3 regions of the Methylobacterium sp. Leaf469 genome follow, and region 1 is predicted to be linked to each of the others. Evidence: predicted binding sites of a transcription regulator. Region 1 holds the regulator's gene; each other region holds the start of a gene.

The links. Region 1 encodes LexA, which represses DNA repair genes until DNA is damaged. Its sites were predicted from a motif close to TGTTCNNNNTGTGTTCNG; they were not measured.
Region 2: the regulator LexA is predicted to act here: its motif matches at 1,820-1,837, upstream of ASG60_RS08230 (PA0069 family radical SAM protein).
Region 3: the regulator LexA is predicted to act here: its motif matches at 5,035-5,052, upstream of recA (recombinase RecA).

What each region holds. Positions count from the first base shown of each region.
Region 1 is NZ_LMRE01000023.1:57,924-64,632, reverse strand. Features, by position in the region: gene ASG60_RS11480 (DUF465 domain-containing protein) at 1-146, shown strand, start outside; gene ASG60_RS11475 (hypothetical protein) at 616-843, opposite strand; partial or broken gene ASG60_RS22735 (IS3 family transposase) at 978-2,082, shown strand; gene lexA (transcriptional repressor LexA) at 2,395-3,144, shown strand; gene ASG60_RS11455 (ComEC/Rec2 family competence protein) at 3,138-5,405, opposite strand; gene gltX (glutamate--tRNA ligase) at 5,567-6,709, shown strand, end outside.
Region 2 is NZ_LMRE01000012.1:77,657-84,365, reverse strand. Features, by position in the region: gene ligA (NAD-dependent DNA ligase LigA) at 1-243, shown strand, start outside; gene ASG60_RS08240 (3'-5' exonuclease) at 266-1,171, shown strand; gene ASG60_RS08235 (hypothetical protein) at 1,175-1,696, opposite strand; gene ASG60_RS08230 (PA0069 family radical SAM protein) at 1,865-2,980, shown strand; gene ASG60_RS08225 (ribonuclease HII) at 2,931-3,584, opposite strand; gene ASG60_RS08220 (glycosyltransferase family 1 protein) at 3,642-4,730, opposite strand; gene ASG60_RS08215 (UDP-2,3-diacylglucosamine diphosphatase) at 4,727-5,551, opposite strand; gene ASG60_RS08210 (aminotransferase class V-fold PLP-dependent enzyme) at 6,292-6,709, shown strand, end outside.
Region 3 is NZ_LMRE01000013.1:12,726-19,434, forward strand. Features, by position in the region: gene alaS (alanine--tRNA ligase) at 1-972, opposite strand, end outside; gene ASG60_RS10005 (MAPEG family protein) at 1,169-1,579, shown strand; gene ASG60_RS10010 (PQQ-dependent sugar dehydrogenase) at 1,701-2,990, shown strand; gene ASG60_RS10015 (cytochrome c) at 3,121-3,456, shown strand; gene recA (recombinase RecA) at 3,882-4,973, opposite strand; gene ASG60_RS10025 (ATP-binding protein) at 5,347-6,709, opposite strand, start outside.

The DNA.
Region 1 (6,709 bases):
GCGACCTCGACGGCGCCATCGACGCCCTCGAACTGAGCGTCGCCGGCGACCAGCTCCAGATCCAGCGCCTCAAGAAGCGCAAGCTCTCCTTGCGCGACCGGATCTCCTACATCGAAGACCAGATCACGCCGGACATCATCGCCTGACCCAGGCCGGCCGGTTTCGCCGAACCGGGATGACGCGAGGGCTATGCAGGGCCCGCGAGATCCACGCGCGGAGAACGGGAAGGCCAAGCGTCGCCGGTTGGACGTGCGCCTCGACCGGCTGCCTCGCAGACTGTTGGCCCCAGAGCGTCGAAGTTTGGAAGCGGACGATCCAAGAGGGCGACGCTGCGGACCGAATTTCTCCTGACCGTCCTCTCAACGCAACTGACGATCGCCATCCCCCCGGGCACCCATGGGTGGGTTTCTGGGGACGGACGATCCTAAGACCCGAGGGTTCGCGTGGTCGCCCGAGACGCCGACGCCGAGCTTCGCGATCTCGCAGCAGGGGGACGCGCTCTAAATGGATCGCGTTCTCACGACGCTCGCTGATCCGGCCTGAAAGGGCCTCGGATCATCGATCACCCATGCCGCAGACCGAGGGTGGGATCGCAGTGCGTTCGCGAGCACCCTGTCACGCTATCTCGCCCGCGAAGTACGCTACCAACGCCAGATACGATTTGTCCGATTGCAAAGGATGATCAGGATCGTCTCGCGCAAGCATCCAGGCACCCTCAAAGCACAGCAACCATTCCCCGACCTCGAAGAAGCGTTCCATATTGGAAGTGATCAGTTCCAGTTCCCGCAATCTCTGCATGACCGCCTCAAGCTCGGCGATCAGTTCGTTGTCGGTTCGGATCATAGCCGCCACCACTTAGTAATTACCCACCCCTGTGACGGCTGTGTTCAGGCTCCGACGTGACGCTGACCCAGAAACTGGTCCGCGCTGAGCGCAAGTTTTTCGGGCATCCTGAACCCTGAAGGAGGGTGGATGCCATGCCTCGCAAACGCTTCACGAATGAACAGATCGCCTTCGCCCTGCGGCAGGCGGAGAACGGCGCGACGGTGGACGAGGTCTGCCGGAAGATGGGCGTATCGGAGCCGACGTTTTAGCGCTGGAAGAAGCAGTTCGTCGGCATGGGCGTGCCGGAGATCCGACGGCTCAAGCAGCTGGAGGACGAGAATGGTAAGCTCAAGCGGCTGGTCGCCGACCTGACGCTGGACCGCTCGATGCTGCAGGACGTCCTCAAGGATCAGTGGTGAGGCCCGCCGTTCGCCGTGAAGTCGCCCGGTCACTTGCGGGTGACCTACGACATCAGTGAGCGTCGGGCCTGCCAGGCCACCGGCTTCGGCCGTTCGTCCCAGCGCTACAGGAAGTGCTCGGACCCTCAGGTCGCGCTGCGGATGCGGTTGAAAGAAATGGCCGCGGCGCGGGTGCGCTACGGCTATCGGCGGCTGCACATCCTGTTGCGACGGGAGGGCTGGGAGGTGAACCATAAGCGCACCTACCGGAACAACCCGCGACGAAGGGCTGTCGATCCGGTCCAAGCTGCCCAAGCGCAAGCGGGCTTGGCGGTATCGCCAGGGACGACCGGCGATCGGTGGACCCAACGAGGTCTGGGCCATGGACTTCATGGCCGACCGCCTGTTCGACGGGCGTCCGTTCCGGATCCTGACGGTCGTCGATTGCCACACGCGAGAGGCGCTCTCGCTCACACCGAGAGCCAACCTCCGCGCCTTCCAGGTCACCGAGGCGCTCGACGCCTCGGTCAAGCTGAGGGGACGGCCCAAGAGCTTGCGGGTCGACAATGGGCCGGAGTTCGCCGGTCGCATGCTCGACCAGTGGGCCTACCTGAACGGGGTCGAGATCGACTTCTCACGACCGAGCAAGCCGACCGACAACGCCTACGTCGAGTCGTTCAACGGCCGCCTACGAGCGGAATGCCTGAACGCCTCGTGGTTCCTGTCGCTGGCTGATGCCCGCGACCGCATCGAGGACTGGAGGTGCCACTACAACGACGATCGACCCCACACGGCCCTGGGCGGCTTGACGCGCCGAGCCTTCGCCAACCAAGCTGTCACAGCCCGAGACCTTGCATAGGCCGTGGACCACAAACGGGGTCAACTCCAGACCGACGATGCACTAACTTCGAACTTGGGCCACCGCATGGGGGCAGGCCAAAGCAGGGACCAGCGGGGGGGCATCCAAACCCTGCTAAATAATTGATGATAAACAATATTATCGGTTTGCCGCCAATTGGCGATGACAGGCTCATCGCCAATTTCGCCCGGCCTCTCCATAATGTATCTTTCCTGAGAACCCTTGCAGAACACTTCCGGAACGCATAACCTGTTCGCGATTTGTTTCTGTGGCTTAGTGCCGCTTTGTACTGTTCGAGGACGGGTGCCGTTCATGTTGACTCGTAAGCAGCTGGATCTGCTCCAGTTCATTCAACAGAAGATGAACGAGGGGGGCGTACCGCCGTCGTTCGATGAGATGAAGGATGCCCTCGACCTGAAGTCGAAGTCGGGCATCCATCGGCTGATCACGGCGCTGGAAGAGCGTGGTTTCCTCAGGCGCCTCCCCAATCGCGCCCGCGCCATCGAAGTGATCAGGATGCCCGAGAGTCTCGGCGGGCAGTCGGGCGCGGGCGCTGCGGCACCGACGGAGTCGCGTCGTTTCACGCCGAGCGTCGTCGAGGGGGGCAAGGGCAAGGGCACCGTCGAGCGCATGCCGGTTGCACGCCTGCCGACGACGCGAGCGACGGATGGCGACGGTCGTGCCATCACCATCCCGGTCATGGGCCGGATCGCGGCCGGTACGCCGATCTCGGCGATCCAGGAGCAGAGCCACTCGGTCACCCTGTCCCCGGACTTTCTCTCGGGTGGCGAGCATTACGCCCTGGAGGTGCGCGGCGATTCCATGGTCGATGCCGGGATCCTCGACGGTGATCTGGTGGTGATCCGCAAGCAGGACACCGCCAACACCGGCGACATCATCGTGGCTCTCATCGACGACGAGGAAGCGACCCTCAAGCGCCTGCGCCGGCGTGGATCGTCCATCGCTCTAGAAGCGGCGAACCCCGCCTACGAGACACGGGTGCTCGGGCCCGATCGGGTTCAGATCCAGGGACGCCTCGTCAGTCTGGTCCGTCGCTACTGAAGAGTCTCGCCCGAGCCTTCGGAGGGAGGTTCGGGTTCGTCTGTATCTGGCGCTGTCGGCGCGGTCGGGACAGCCGGCGTCGGGGTCCGCGTCGGTACCGTTTCCCGCACCGGGCGCCAGGGTACACTCTCGCCGGCGCGTCGTGCCGTGGTGATGATCGGATCGGCCTTTGGCGGGAAGCGGATCGTCGCGGCACCGTGGGCAGCCAGGAATGGACGGTCGAGCACGAGTTTGGCGGCGCAGGCCGGCGGTGCATCGCGACGGGTGATTAGAACGTCGGCACGGATGCAATCCTCGTGGAGAGCGCGTTTGTCGGTGACGAGTGCAAGCACTCTTCCGTCCGGCAAATGCGCCGTGCAGCCGAGCCGATCGCACCGAGCGGTCGAGAGGGCGGTGACGGTGCCGGCCCGGCGTCCATCGCCATCGGCCTTCAGCCATTGCTCCAGGACGAAGGCTGGCGGTTTCCCCAGGGTTGCGAGGCGTCCGTCCTGGGCGCGAATGGCGATTCCAGCTCCCTCGCGGTCGATATAGAGATCCGGCCGCGTCGCGCTCGCGGCCAGGGCTACGCCGACGGCCATCGGCAGGAGGCCGAGCCAGCGCAGCCGCGACACCGGTAGGGTGAGCGTGACGAGGCCAAGGGCCATCGCCGCGAGGGCGCCGGGTCCGAAGGCCGGGATCACGTAGGTGGCGCGATCGAACCCGGCGATCCAGGTGGAGATCGTCAGCATCCCCCGCACGGCGAGACCCATGAGCCACCAGACCGGCTGATCGAGGGCGAAGGGGTAGGCCAGGATGCCGAGTACCGCCGCCGGCATCACGGCGAGCGATACCAGGGGGAGGGTCAAGGCATTTCCGACGAGGCCGAAGGGCTGGACCGTCTGGAAGTGGTAGGTCGCGAACGGTGCCGTCGCGAACTGTGCGACCAGGGTCGTCGCAAGTGTGCCCATGATCGCCGTGGCGATCCAGATCGCAACGCGTCCGAGGGGACCGGCGCTTTGCCCGCGCAAGCTCACGGCGCCGATGAGCGGAGCGCAGGCGATGAGGCCCGCCACCGCCCCGAAAGACATTTGAAAACTCGGGCCGAGGAGCCCATCCGGCTCACGCGCCAGGGCGATAAGGGCCGCCAGCGCCAGATTGCGCATGCTCAGGGCCGGTCGGTCCACCAGGATCGCACCGAGCATCACCAGGGTCATGATCAGCGCCCGTTCGGCGGCGATATCCCAGCCGGAGAACACGCAATAGGCCGTCACACCCGCCATGGCGCAGGCGGCGGCGATCTTCTTGATCGGCCAGCGCAGGGCCAGCGCCGGCGCCAGCGCGAGAAGCGCGCGCACGAGCCAAAACACCACCCCGGCCGCCAGCACCATGTGAAGACCTGAGATGGACACGACGTGATAAATTCCCGCCGCGCGCAGGACATCATTGGTCTCCGCGTTGATGAGGCCGCGTTTGCCCGTCACCAGGGCGGCCGCGACGGCGCCGGCCTGCCCGCCATTGGCGTCGGTGATGCGGCGCGTCAGGGCGTTGCGGGCGTCGTCGACTGCAGCGGCGAGCCGCAAGGACCGTGGCAAATCCTCCGGGGGCGGCCGCACTTGGATCGTGCCGATGAGGGAGCCCACCGCCCCGATCCCGCGAAAATAGGCATCGCGGGCAAAATCGTAGCCGCCCGGCCGCGCCGCTTCGGGAGGCGGAAGCAGGCGCGCCGTCGCGGCGATGCGATCACCGGGTTTCAGCGGCGGTGCCTTCTTGAACGACACCCGCACCCGACGGGGCCGCTGCTCTGTCGCGAGGGTGCCGAAGCTCTCGACACGAACGATGAGTCGTGCGCCCTCCTCTCGCTCGTCGAGGGCTTCGATGAGCCCGACGAGGGGCGCGATGGTGGTTCTGGCCAGCACCGGGCTCGCCACCTGCGCGAGGCGGAACGTGGCGGCCGTAAAACCAAGGAATGCGGCGACGAGCCCGACGAGAACGGCCAGGACCATGGGTCTGGCCGCGAAGACGGGTGTCAGAGCGATGAGGATCGCCGCAACGGCGAGCGGTGCCCCCAGGGATGGCGGCCCGGAGGTCGCAGTGAAGCAAAGCAGCACCCCGAGGCCGAACGCCACCGCGAGCCAGGGAAAGAGTCGGCGCTGTTCGACCTCCCGGGAGAATCCAGCGGCGACACCCTCGTGAAGCGTGCCGAGCCACAGGGACGGCGCGGGAACGCGGGCGGCGGCGCGCACCCACATCCGTCCGGCGGTCCGTGCGCCTCCCTGCCCCATCCCACGACACCTCCGGGCGTGACCCGCGTGCGACCCTTCACCATTCCGAGGGGTGGGGGTGACGATTTCTTAACGCCTGCCTTCGCGCATGCTACATGCCCATCCCCGGGCCGGTCGATCCGCCGTCCGCCTGCTTCCCTACAGAGTCTAAGCCAAGATCGATGTCGTCCACCGTCGTCACGCGCTTCGCGCCCTCCCCAACGGGCTATCTTCACATCGGCGGCGCGCGCACCGCCCTGTTCAACTGGCTCTATGCCCGTCGCTTCGGCGGCCGGATGCTGCTGCGCATCGAGGATACGGATCGCGAACGCTCGACCCAGGTGGCGATCGACGCGATCCTCGACGGGATGCGCTGGCTCGGCCTCGATTGGGACGGCGATGTCATCTACCAGTACGCCCGGGCCGACCGGCACCGGGAGGCGGCGGAGACTTTGCTCGCGTCGGGGCACGCCTATCGCTGCTACGCGACGCCGGACGAACTCACGGCCATGCGCGAGGCGGCGCGGGCCGAGGGCCGGCCCCTTCGCTACGATGGCCGCTGGCGCGACCGCGACCCGTCCGAGGCGCCCGCCGGGGCGAAGCCGGTGATCCGCCTGCGCGCGCCGCTCGAAGGCGAGACCGTGGTCGAGGACGGCGTGCAGGGACGCGTCGTCTGGCAGAACCGAGACCTCGACGACCTCGTGCTCCTGCGCTCCGACGGCAACCCGACCTACATGCTCGCCGTGGTGGTGGACGACCACGACATGGGCGTCACCCAGGTTATCCGCGGCGACGACCATCTGACCAATGCGGCGCGCCAGCGCCAGATTTCGGATGCCCTCGGCTGGGACGCACCGGCCATGGCGCACATCCCGCTCATCCATGGGGCCGACGGGGCCAAGCTGTCGAAGCGCCACGGGGCGCTGGGCGTCGACGCCTATCGCGATCTCGGCTACCTGCCGGCGGCTTTGCGCAACTACCTCGTGCGCCTTGGCTGGAGCCACGGCGACCAGGAAGTGTTCTCCACCGACGAGATGATCGCGGCCTTCGATCTCAAGTCCATCGGGCGCTCGCCCGCGCGTTTCGATTTCGCCAAGCTGGAGAATCTCAACGGGCTCTACATCCGAGGCGCCGACGACGCGGATCTCGTCGCAGCCCTCGACGGCGTGCTGCCGGCCCTGGGCCCGTCGCGCGGCATCGCCTCGCCCATGGCACCCGAACTCCGCGAGAAGCTGATTGCGGCGATGCCCGGCCTGAAGGAGCGGGCGAAGACCCTCGTAGACCTCCTCGACAGCGCCTACTACCTCACGGCGGCCCGCCCCCTG
Region 2 (6,709 bases), on a different contig from region 1:
GTGACGGCGACGGCCTTCGCCGGCAAGACCGTGGTCTTCACCGGCTCCCTCGAACGCATGACCCGCAGCGAGGCCAAGGCCACGGCCGAGCGCCTGGGCGCCAAGGTCTCGGGTTCGGTCTCGGCCAAGACCGACCTCGTGGTGGCCGGGCCCGGCGCCGGCTCCAAGCTCAAGGACGCCGAGAGGCACGGCGTGGAGGTGGTGAGCGAGGAGGCCTGGCTCGCCCTCGTGGCGAGCGCTTGAGGTGGCTTCCAGCGCGGCTTACATGACGCGCATCGCCTCGGGCGCGCGGGGCACCAGCTACTTGACACCGATTCTTGCCCTCGACTTCGAGACCGCGAACGAGCGTCGCGACAGTGCCTGCGCCGTCGGTCTCGCCTGGATCGCGGACGGGGCGGTGGTGCGCCGGGAATCGCGGCTGATCCGGCCGCCGGACTTGCGGTTCTCCCCCGGCAACATCCGGGTCCACGGTATCGTGCCGGCGGATGTGCGGACGCAGCCGACGTTTCCCGAGGTGATGGCCGAGTTCCTGCCCGACCTGGCGAGCGGCCTCGTGCTCGCCCACAACGCCGGCTTCGACATGGGCGTCCTGCGCGCGTCGCTGGTCGCCTACGGCCTGCGGCCGCCGGCCTTCTCTTACCTCTGCACCGTTCAGATCGCCCGCCGGGTGTTTCCCGCGGAGGAGGGCTGCGGCCTCGGCAAGGTCGCGGCGCGCCTCGGCATCCGGTTCGAGCACCACGATGCCGGCGAGGACGCCTATGCGTGTGCCGAGATCGCCCTGGCGGCCATGCGCCGGACCGGCGCGCCCGACATCTTCGGCTTGTCCCGCGCCATCCGGCTGCCGATCACCACGGTGCCGGAAGGGCCGGACCGCGTCCTGCCGCCGCGCGCCGGCCCGGGACCGTCGTCCGATTGCGCCCGGTCGGGGCCGCGCCTCCCGCCGCCCCTGAGCTTCACCGTCAAGGGCTCGCGCGGCGACCGCTACGCCATCACCCTGGAGGACCGAGCCACGGGCCTGCGCCTGCGCTGCACCTGCATGGCGGGGCGCTACGGCACCGCGTGCCGCCACGTCGCGGCGCTCCTCGTCGGCGACATCACCGACCTGCTGTCCGGCAACCACGACGATGTCGAGCGCCTGCGTTTGCGCATGGAGGCAGCCGCCGAATCCTGATCCTCAGGAGCGTTCGAGGCGGGCCGGCAATTTGCGGACCTTCACCCGTCGGACGAAGCGCGGACCGGCGAGAAGGCGTTCGCGCCGCACCAGATCGCCGGGGCGCGGCGCGCCGACGCCGATGACGCCCTCGCCCCGGGCGGCGAGGCGGGCCGGCAGACCCGCATGCGGGCGGCGCAGGCGGCCCAGGGTGACGTCCGGTCGGGCGGTGCCGATGAAGCGGTCCAGGATGCGGATCCAGCCCTCGGCGGGCACGTCCCCGGCCTCCAAACAGAGCACCCATTCGCGCCGGGCCGCCTTGGCCCCGGCCGACCACGCCGAGCCGCCGCGCGGGCGCAGGACGAGCTTGGCGCCGGTGGCCTCCGCCACGGTGTCGATCGCCGTGCTGTGGCTGGGCGCGACGATGACCGCATCGCCGACGAGCCCGGCGGCGACGCCGGCCACGAGGGCGCCGAGGGTGTCGGCGAGCCGATCGACCGCATCAAGATCGGTCGGCCGCGCCACATGGATCAGAGCGGAGATCATGCCCGCGCATACCGCATTTTTCCCCGGACTGAAGCCGGTCACCGGCCCGGTTTCCTGCCCGGACTGCGCAGGGCCCGACCCAGAAGCCGCTTTGCCCGCAATATGTGCAACATCTCGCGATGATGTTCATGATATGTTCGATTCGGCGGCGGGTGATGAAGGATCGGCATGGAGACGGAGTCGCCGGACGCGGACACAGGGGAGGGCGCGCGGCGCCTCGCCACGACGACGCGGCCGAGCGACGCCCGGCGTGGACGCGGCGCGACGGCCAATCCCACCGGACGATTCGAGACTATCAGCCGCGATATCTTCGACGATGGATGGGAGGCCGACGCCCCGGCGCCCCTGCGCACGGTGGTGACGGCCGAGCGCGCCCGCAGCCTCATCACCCGCAACACCTCGCCGGACATCTCGTTCGATCGCTCGATCAACCCCTATCGCGGCTGCGAGCATGGCTGCGTCTACTGCTTCGCCCGGCCCAACCACGCCTATGTCGGTCTCTCGCCCGGGCTCGATTTCGAGACGCGGCTGTTCCACAAGCCGGATGCGGTGAAGCTCCTGACCTCCGAATTGTCGGCGCCGGGCTACCGGCCCGCCACCATCGCCCTCGGCACGGCGACGGACCCGTACCAGCCCATCGAGCGCGAGTACCGCCTCACCCGGGGTATCCTCGAAGTCCTCGCCCGGTTCCGGCATCCCGTCGGGATCGTCACCAAGTCGAACCTCGTGGTACGCGACCTGGACCTCCTCGCTGATCTCGCCCGCGACGATCTCGTGAAGGTGGCCGTCTCGGTCACCACCCTCGATCCCGACCTCGCCCGCCGGCTGGAGCCGCGCGCGCCGCACCCGAAGAAGCGCCTGGAGGCCATCGAGCGCCTGAGTGCCGCGGGAATTCCCGTCATGGTCATCGCCGCCCCGGTGATTCCCTCGCTCAACGACCACGAGATCGAGGCGATCCTGACGGCGGCCCGCGAACGCGGCGCGCGGGAGGCGAACCACGTGCTGCTGCGCCTGCCGCTGGAACTCGACGCCCTCGTGGACGACTGGTTCGCCGAACACTATCCGGGGCGGCGCGCCCACGTGATGTCCCTGGTGCGCCAGGCGCGGGGCGGGCGCGCCTACGACGCCACGTATGGCCGGCGCATGGTCGGAGCCGGTGCCTATGCTGACCTCATCGTGCGCCGCATGCGCCTCGCCCGCCGCCGCCTCGGCTACCCGGAAGAACGTCTGAAGCTCAGGACCGATCTGTTTGTCCGGCCGACGGCGCAGCTGTCGCTGTTCTGAAATCGGTCTCGGGTCCGTAGGCTCTGGTGAAGCTGCAGCGGTGATGGGCCGAGCGGCCCAGTGTCGCGAGGCCGGCGAGGTGCACCTTGGTGCCGTAGCCGACATTGCTGTCCCAGCCATAGGCGGGGTGGCGCCGGGCGAGGGCGCGCATGGCCGCATCCCGTACGGTCTTCGCCACGATGGAGGCGGCGGCGATCTGCGGCACGAGGCGGTCCCCGCCGACCACCGGACGGCATCGTTCGACGTCCGGGATCGCGTCGCGGCCGTCGACCAGCACCGGGGCGTCGAGTCCGAGGCGATGGACCGCCCGCGCCATGGCATCGAGGGTGGCGCCCCGCACGTTGATGCGGTCGACGAGCGCCCGCGACCCGGCGGCCAGGGCCACGCGCGCATGGGCACGGATCAGGGGGGTGAGGCGCTCGCGTTCGGCCCGCTTCAGGCGCTTCGAATCGTCCAGCGCCGCCAGGATCTCGCCCGGGAACGCGTGCGGGTCGAACCACACCGCCGCCACGACCACGGGTCCGCACAGGGCGCCGCGTCCGACCTCGTCGCAGCCGATCACCGCCGGATAGTCTTTCGCGAGGGCAGCGTCGAAGGGGAGCATCGGGGTGAACACGGTGTCGGGAATGGGGCGGGACCCTGCCAGTCCGGCCCGCCCGAGTCACCACGCCGGTGCGTCGGTTCCTGTGCCCAAACCGATGGTCCTGCTCGGTGTGCCGTGGCGCGCCTGCGGGCCTGCCGTGCCGTGGGCGGCGGCGATGTTGGCGTAGAATTGCCGTGCGCTCTCGGCCCAGGTGTAGCGCAGGGCCTGCGCCCGGCATCGGTCGCGCGGGATGGTCAGGGCGGCAAGCGCCGCCTTGCGCAGGTCGGGGTCGAGGACGCCCGCATCCGTACCCCCAATGACGTCGAGGGGGCCGGTGACCGGGTAGGCCGCGACGGGCACGCCGCAGGCCAGGGCTTCCAGGAGCACGATGCCGAAGGTGTCGGTGAGACTCGGGAACACGAACACGTCGGCGGCGGCGTAGACCGCCGCCAGGGCCGCGCCCGTGCGGGTGCCGAGGAAGTGCGCGTCGGGGGCGAGCGCGGCGAGGCGCGCCCGGTCCGGTCCGTCGCCCACCACCACCTTCGAGCCGGGCAGGTCGAGGGACAGGAAGGCGGCGATGTTCTTCTCCACCGCGAGGCGCCCGACGAACAGGAAGATCGGCCGGGGCAGGCCCGCGAGGGGATCGGGCGCCCCTGCGTCGGGCCGGAACAGGTCGGTGTCGACGCCCCGGGTCCAGCGCATGAGGTTGGTGAAGCCGCGGGCGGCGAGATCGCGTTCGAGGGAGGGTGTGCTCACCATGGTGCCGCTGGCGGCGCCGTGGAACCGGCGCAGCCAGGCGTAGCTCCACGATTCCGGCACGGGGGCGCGGGCCGCGAGGTATTCGGGAAACCGGGTGTGGTAGCTCGTGGTGAACGGACGGCGATGGCCGAGGCAGTAGCGCCGGGTGGCGTAGCCGACGGTGCCCTCCGTGGCGATATGGACATGGGTCGGCCGCAGACCGTCCCAGCGGCGCGCCACCGCCGCGCGGGTGGCGCAGGACAGGCGGATCTCCGGGTAGCCCGGCAGGGGCACGGAGACGAAATCCGCGTGGGTGAGAAACACCGTGTCGATGCCGAGGCCCGCGCCCGCCGCCGCCATGTGCTCGAGGGAGCGCACGACGCCGTTGACCTGCGGGTGCCAGGCATCCGTTGCGATGAGGAGCCTCACGCGACGGCCCGGGCGCCGTCGGGCCGCGGCCCGGCGAACTCGGCGTCACGGGCCTCCCGGGCCCGCACCAGGCTCGGATAGTGCAGCACCTCCATGGTGCCGTCGTAATGCTCGACGATGGCGGTGCAGGATTCCACCCAATCCCCGGTGTTGAGGTAGGTGAGCCCGCCGATGGTGCGGTTGGCGGCGTGGTGGATGTGACCGCAGATCACCCCGTCGGCGCCGATGCGCCGGGCCTCGGCGCTGAGCAACTCCTCGAACTTGCCGATGAAGTTGACGGCATTCTTCACCCGCAGCTTGGCCCAGGCCGAGAGCGACCAGTAGGCCAGCCCGAGGCGGCGGCGCAGGGTGTTGAGGTGGGTGTTGACGAACAGCGCCGCCGTGTAGGCACCATCGCCGAGATACGCCAGCCACCGGGCGTGGCGCACCACCATGTCGAACTGGTCGCCGTGGATCACGAGGTAGCGCTTGCCGTCCGCCGCCACGTGGAGGCGCTGGTCGGCGACCTCGATGCCCCCGAAGGTCATGCCGATGTAGTCGCGCAGGAATTCATCGTGGTTGCCCGGAACGTAGATGAGGTTCGAGCCCTTGCGGACCTTGCGCAGGAGCTTCTGAACCACGTCGTTGTGGCTCTGGGGCCAGTACCAGCCGGACTTGAGCTGCCAGCCGTCGACGATATCGCCGACGAGGTAGATCTCGTCGGCATCGTAGTCGCGCAGGAACTCGAGCAGCAGGGCCGCCTGGCAACCCTTGGTGCCGAGGTGCATGTCCGACAGGAACAGGGTTCGGACGCGGATGGTCGTCTCCGGATCTTCGCCCATGGTGGTCTCCGAGCAGCTCTGCATCGGACCGAGCCAAACCGGATTCCCGTATCACTTTGATGACGCCGGCCGGCCCCGGGGGAGGGGCGCCCTGCCGTGCGGCACCGCATCGCAAGCCTTTCTGGACTATAAAATTATTTGACGTTTCGCGAAGTTTTTCGGGTTTTCCTTCCTGCGTGAAGGCAGGCATAGTCGCCGCAAGATGCCCCACCGGACCGCGCGAGACATCGTGTGTCCGGAGCCCCGAGAGGTGAAGAAGGGCAGCGACATACGGGGCAGGATGGCGCCTGCACGGCCTGGGGAAGCGCGGTTTCGCGAGCGCGCCCCGGCCTGGAGAACGGCTTGAGATCGTCGGACCCGTTTCACGGCTGTCCGCGCGTTTCGATGCGTCCGCGCATCGCGGCGCAGGTCTCGAGCGCCCGCAGCCCATCGACAGCACGGTGCCTCGCTCCCGACGGGATCGGGGTCTCCGTCATGAGGCCGGCTCCTCCGGGGTCGGCTGCCTGAGGGTAAGCATTACCTGAGGGCAAGTATCGCCTGAGGGTAAGTGGGCCCGACCGGGTTTCCGGCGGGTCCGCGAGCGCGTAGGAGCCTGCCCACCCGAGACGGCTGCCTGAACCGGGCCGGCCTCTCGTCATCGATCCACCCGGAAGGGCGGCCCAAACGGGCAGATCTTCCGTCACTGAACCAGGTGTGTCGCACGGATCGCGCGCACTTCTTTGAGAACCGGAGACATCATCATGGCAGCAACGAAACGGCCGGGTCGCAACCACCTCTTCGTTCCTGGCCCGACGAACATCCCCGATCGCGTCCTGCGGTCGATGGTGGTGCAGTCCGAGGACCATCGCTCGGTGGACTTCCCCGCCCTGACCAAGCCCCTGTTCGAGGACACCAAGGCGGTGTTCGGCTCGACCAAGGGCACCATCTTCCTGTTCCCGGCCTCCGGCACCGGCATCTGGGAATCGGCGCTCACCAACACCCTGTCGCGCGGCGACAAGGTGCTGACCGCGCGCTTCGGCCAGTTCAGCCTGCTCTGGGTCGACATGGCCGAGCGCCTCGGCCTCGACGTCATCGTGCAGGACGAGGAGTGGGGCACGGGTGCGGACCCGGAGAAGATCGGCGAGGCCCTGCGCGCCGACAAGAACCACGAGATCAAGG
Region 3 (6,709 bases), on a different contig from region 1:
GTACATCACCGGCTCGCGGGAGCCCAGGAGTTCGAGGTGGCGCATGGCCCGGCGCATGATCCGGCGCAGGACGTAGCCCCGGCCCTCGTTGCCCGGCAGCACGCCATCGGCGACGAGGAAGGACGCGGCGCGCAGGTGGTCGGCGACGACCCGGTAGGAGGCGCGGGTGGCGGGCTCCGGCGGGCGGCCAACGGCGTGGCTCACGGCGTCGATGAGGGCGCGGAACAGGTCCGTCTCGTAGTTGCTCGTCACCCCCTGGAGGATGGCGGCCATGCGCTCCAGGCCCATGCCGGTGTCGATGGAGGGGCGCGGCAGGGCGAGGCGGTTGCCCGGCTCCACCTGCTCGTACTGCATGAACACGAGGTTCCAGAATTCGAGGAAGCGGTCGCCGTCCTCGTCGGGCGAGCCGGGCGGGCCGCCCTGCAGGCCGGGGCCTTGGTCGATGAAGATCTCCGAGCACGGGCCGCACGGGCCGGTGTCGCCCATCTGCCAGAAGTTGTCCGAGGTGCCGATGCGGATGATGCGGTCGTCGGAGAATCCGGCGATCTTCTTCCACAGCGAGGCGGCCTCGTCGTCGTCGGCATAGACCGTCACCAGCAGGCGGTCCTTCGACAGGCCGAATTCCTTGGTGATCAGATCCCAAGCGAGTTCGATGGCCTGCGGCTTGAAGTAATCGCCGAAGGAAAAGTTGCCGAGCATCTCGAAGAAGGTGTGGTGGCGCGCGGTGTAGCCGACGTTGTCGAGGTCGTTGTGCTTGCCCCCCGCGCGGACGCATTTCTGCGATGTGGTGGCGCGATTGTAGGGCCGCTTCTCGACACCGGTGAAGACGTTCTTGAACTGCACCATGCCGGCGTTGGTGAACATCAGCGTCGGGTCGTTGCGCGGCACCAGCGACGAGGACGGCAGAACCTCGTGGCCCGCCTTTGCGAAGTAGTCGAGGAAGGTCGACCGGATCTCGTTGACGCCGCTCATCGCTGTATAGACTCTGTCGGTGGGCCCTGCCGGGTCGGTGCTGACGGCCATGACGGCTAGTCCGCGCGCAGGCGTCTCATACGGAGGGTTCCGGCTCAAGTCACGGGCGGTTTCACGTTTCGCACCGGCGGGTGCCCCTCGCCCGCGCGATGGTCTAGGTACGGGGATCACCACCGACCAAGGACACACCGCGCCCATGCCCGTCGAAATCCGCCTCCTTGCCTGGTCCTGCTTCCTCGGCCTTGTCCACATCATCGCCGCCTCCTACAGCGGCCTGCAGCAGCGCGGCGGCTTCACCTGGGCCGCCGGCAACCGCGAGGGCCGGACGCCGGAGGTGACGGGCGCGGCCGCCCGTCTGGAGAAGGCCTCGAAGAACTTCTTCGAGACGTTCCCGATCTTCGCCGCCCTGGTGCTCGCCTGCGTCGCCACGGGGCGCCACAACACCGCCGTGGTGCTGGGCGCCTACCTCTACTTCTTCGGGCGCCTCGCCTACCTGCCGGTCTACGGCTTCGGCGTGCCGAAGATCCGCTCCATCATCTGGGGCGTCTCGGTGGTCGGCATCCTGCTCGTGCTGTGGGGCCTGTTCGTCAAGATCCTGCCGTACTGACATCCCGGGGAGGGCCGTCCCCCGCGGGGGACGGCCCTCCCCTTGTGGAGACCACCGGCAAGCCCGTAACGTCCGTCCGGCAACCGCCCCGATCATGCGGGCGGAGCCGGGAGAGTACCCCATGCGATCCGTCCTCGTCGCGACGCTTCTGGCCGGCGTCACCCTCGGTTCGGCCCCCCTCGGGGCGCAGGCGCAGGGGGCCGCCCCCGCCGAGACGAAGGCCAAGGCCGACGCCCTGGAGAAGCTCCAGGGTATGCAGAGCACGGGCACGGCCGAGGCGCCCGAGATCCCCCAGACCGGGCGCCGCGCCGATGCGCTCCGCCGGACGCTGGCCAAGATCAAGCTGCCCGAGGGCTTCCGGATCGACCTCTACGCCGTGGTGCCCGATGCCCGCTCCATCGCGGTCGGGCCCAACGCCGGCGTGCTGTTCGTCGGCACCCGCAAGACCAAGGTCTACACGGTGACCGACCGGGACAAGGACCGGGTCGCCGACGAGGTCCGGGCCTTCGCGCCCGGCATCGACTTCAAGATCCCCAACGGCGTCTGCTTCTCGAAGGACGGCGTGCTCACCATCGCCGAACAGAACCGGGTGCTGTCGTTCCCGGCGGCGGAGTTCTTCTACGAGAGCCCCGACGTCGCCGCCGGCGTGCTGGTCAAGCAGGGCGCGCTGATCCCGGCCGCGGAGGAGAGCTACAACCACACCGCCCGGATCTGCCGCATCGGCCCCGACGGCAAGACCTACGTGTCCCTCGGCCAGCCCTACAACGTGCCGCCGGCGGAGAAGCGCGACCTCTACGCCAGAACCGGCATCGGCGGCATCGTCCGGATGGATGCCGACGGGAAGAACCGCGAGGTGTTCGCCACGGGCATCCGCAATTCCGTCGGCATGGATTTCAGCCCCGCCGACAAGTCCCTGTGGTTCACCGACAACCAGGTCGACGGCATGGGCGACGACACCCCGCCGGGCGAACTCAACCGCGCCACGAAGGCCGGGGAATTCTTCGGCTTCCCGTGGTTCGGCGGCGGCGCCGTCCGCACCGTCGAGTACAAGGACGAGGAGCCTCCGAAGGGGGCGGTGTTCCCGCAGGCCGAGTTGCCGCCGCATGCGGCCGATCTCGGCATGGCGTTCTACACCGGCAAGCAGTTCCCGGCCGCCTATCGCGGCGGGATCTTCATCGCCGAGCACGGCTCCTGGAACCGCACCACGCCCATCGGCGCCCGGATCATGTTCGTGCCGGTGGAGAAGGACGGCAAGGCGGGCGCGCCGGTGCCGTTCGCCGAGGGCTGGCTCACGGGCGACGGCGAGTATCTCGGCCGCCCGGCGGACGTGGCCGTGTTCCTCGACGGCTCGCTGCTCGTCGCCGACGACACGGCCGGGGCGATCTACCGGATCTCGTACGAGGGGAAGTGACCTTTTGGGGGGCGGGCCGCGCGCCCGCCCGGCTCACCGGCCGCAGGTCGCGTCTGCCCGATGGCCCTGCGGCTTCTGGTTCGACGGCCTGCGCGCGGATATCTCGATCGCCCCAGAACCCGGAGTCCGCATGCCCCATCCCGCCGCCGCCCTGTTCCTCGCCGCCACGCTCCTGAGCGGGCTCGCCATCGGTCCGGCGCGGGCCGGCGATGCCAAGGCGGGCCGCAAGGCCGCCACCGCCTGCCAGACCTGCCACGGCATGGACGGGCTGTCGAAGCTGCCGGAAGCCCCGAACCTCGCGGGGCAGGTCGAGCCGTACCTCGTCAAGGCGCTCACCGAGTACCGCGACGGACGCCGGAGCAACGCGATCATGAACGTCGTCGCCAAGGGCCTGTCGGATGCCGAGATCGCCGACCTCGCGGCATTCTATGCCGGCATCGCCATCGAGATGCTGCCGCCGGGCTGACGGTCGGGGGACGCGCCGCGGCCTAATCCAGGCGCCCGTGGAAGTGCAGAGGCTCGCGAGGCAGACGGCGCAGGCCACCCAGGACATTTCCTGCCAGATCGCCGAGATCCAGTCCGCCACGAGTCAGGCAGTCTCGGCGATCGCCGCCATCACGGCACGTATCTGCAAGATCGCGAGATCGCGAAATCAACGGCGTCGCCTCCACCATCGCGGCCTCCCGCGAGCAGCAGGGTCCGACGACCCAGGACATCGTCCGTGACGTCGCCGAGGCCGCCTCGGCACGCTCGTGTCATTCGGGGCATTTGCCCGCCAAAATCGTCCGCTTCCTCGCGATGGCGCGGGCGGCGTGAATAGCGAGGCACCACGAGAAAGCCGCCGGGCACGGGGCCCGGCGGCTTTCTCGTGTCGGGTGACGGGTCCGGAACTCAGGCTTCGCCTTCGTCCAGATCCTCTTCGGTGGGTTTGGCCGTATCGAGGATCTTGTCGGCGAGGATGCCGGAATTCTGGCGGATCGCCGCCTCGATCTTCGCGGCGATGTCGGGGTTGTCCCGCAGGAAACCCTTCGAGTTCTCGCGGCCCTGGCCGAGGCGCTGGCTGTTGTAGGAGAACCAGGCGCCCGACTTCTCGACGATGCCGGCCTTGACCCCGAGGTCGATGAGTTCGCCGACCTTGGAGACGCCCTCGCCGAACATGATGTCGAACTCGACCTGCTTGAACGGCGGGGCGACCTTGTTCTTCACCACCTTCACGCGGACCTGGTTGCCGATGGCCTCGTCGCGATCCTTCAGGGTCGAGACGCGGCGGATGTCGAGGCGGACCGAGGCGTAGAACTTCAGGGCGTTGCCGCCCGTGGTGGTCTCGGGGCTACCGTACATCACGCCGATCTTCATGCGGATCTGGTTGATGAAGATCACCATGCACTTCGAGCGCGAGATCGAGCCCGTGAGCTTGCGCAGCGCCTGGCTCATGAGCCGGGCCTGGAGGCCGGGCTGGCTGTCGCCCATCTCGCCCTCGATCTCGGCGCGGGGCGTCAGCGCCGCCACGGAATCGACCACGAGGACGTCGATGGCGCCCGAGCGCACCAAGGTGTCGGTGATCTCGAGGGCCTGCTCGCCGGTGTCGGGCTGCGAGATCAGCAGGTCGTCGAGCTGCACGCCGAGCTTGCGGGCGTAGATCGGGTCCAGGGCGTGCTCGGCGTCGACGAAGGCGCAGACGCCGCCCTTCTTCTGGGCCTCGGCGATGGTGTGAAGCGCCAGCGTGGTCTTACCCGAGGATTCCGGGCCGTAGATCTCGATGACGCGCCCGCGCGGCAGGCCGCCGACGCCGAGCGCGATGTCGAGCCCGAGGGAGCCGGTGGAAACCACCTCCACCTCGGCCACCTGGGCGTTCTTGCCCAGGCGCATGATCGAGCCCTTCCCGAAGGCGCGCTCGATCTGCGACAGCGCGGCGTCGATCGCCTTCGCCTTGTCCTTGTCCACCATGGGAGCGTCCACAACTTTCAGCGCTGGCTGGGCCATTCGTCGGCATCCTTATGCATGGGGTGGGAGCAAGGCTCAATGCGCCTCGGATGACGATTGATGTACTCGTTTTGTTCTAATTCCGCAAGGCTGGCAGACGTGGTTTCGGAGCGACGGCTTCAAAACGATGGCGGACCGCTCGCCGGATTGCGTGGTCGGTCACGACACCCACGCAGTCATTCCGGGTCGCCGCAGGCGAACCCGGAATCCAGAAACACAGGAAGGGCCATGTCGAACGCGCGTCGCGGCTCTGGATTCCGGGTTCCGCTCCGCGGCCCCCGAATGACGGCGTGGAGGTCATCGGCCTCCAGCCAACTTATCTGACGTCAGGTTCGAAGCCCCGAGTCGCACGGTTCGTTGCCCCCCGTAAAAATCAGCGCGCGATGGTTTCCTTCACCGTCTCGACGAGCTGCTTCAGGCTGAAGGGCTTGGGCAGGAAGTTGAAGTCCTCGCCCTCGGGCAGGTTCTTGCGGAACGCGTCCTCGGCGTAGCCGGAGACGAAGATCACCTTGAGGTCGGGGTGGTGCTTGCGCAGTTCCCGCAGCAGGGTCGGGCCGTCCATCTCGGGCATCACCACGTCGGACACGACGAGGTCGATGGTCTGGCTCTTGTCCTCGATGATCTTGAGGGCATCGAGGCCGGAGGCCGCCTCCAGCACCGTGTAGCCGCGGGCCGACAGGGCGCGGCTGTTGACGGCACGCACGGGATCCTCGTCCTCCACCAGCAGGATCACGCCCTGGCCGGTATGGTCGGGCGCGGGCTTCCTCGGCGACGGGGCGGCGAGTTCGGGGGTGCCCTTGAGGCGGTGGGCGGCGATCTCGCCCGTGGTGCTCGTGGCCGGCAGGGGCGCCGGCTCCGGCTCGGCCACGGGCTCGTGGCGGGGGAAGTAGATGCGGAAGGTCGTGCCCTCCCCCACCGTCGAGCGCACGTCGATGGTGCCACCGCTCTGCTTGACGATGCCGAACACCGTCGAGAGGCCGAGGCCGGTGCCTTTGCCGATCTCCTTGGTGGTGAAGAAGGGCTCGAAGATCTTCTCCATGACGTCGGGCGGGATGCCCTGGCCGGTGTCGATGACCTCGATGAGGACGTGGTCGCCCGCCGGCATGCCGAGGCGCGCCTCCTCAGGGGTGGAATCGTGCACCACGTTGGCGGTGCGGATGAGCAGACGCCCGCCCTCAGGCATGGCGTCGCGGGCGTTGACCGCGAGGTTGACGATGACCTGCTCGAACTGGTTCACGTCGGCCTTGATCGGCCAGATCTCGCGCCCGTGCTTGAGGTCGAGGTCGACCCGCTCGCCGAGCAGGCGCTTCAGCAGCAAGGTGAGGTCGGACAGGGCCTCGCCGACGCTCATCACCTCGGGCCGCAGGGTCTGGCGGCGGGAGAAGGCCAGCAGCTGACGCACCAGGCTGGCGGCCCGGTTGGCGTTCTGCTTGATCTGCATGATGTCCTGGAACGCCGGGTCGGTGGGCCGGTGGCTCGCGAGCAGCAGGTCCGAGTAGCCGATGATCGCCTGCAGGACGTTGTTGAAGTCGTGCGCGATGCCGCCGGCGAGCTGGCCTACGGTGTCCATCTTCTGGGCCTGGGCGACCTGCTGTTCGAGCTGGCGCTGGGCGGTGGTGTCCAGGGCGTAGAGGATCACCCGTTCGCGGTCGCCGGATTCGTCGGCCTTGGTGCCTTGACCGGGAGTGCCTTGACCGGGCGTGCCTTGAGCGGGAGTACCTGGGGCCGGAGCCCCT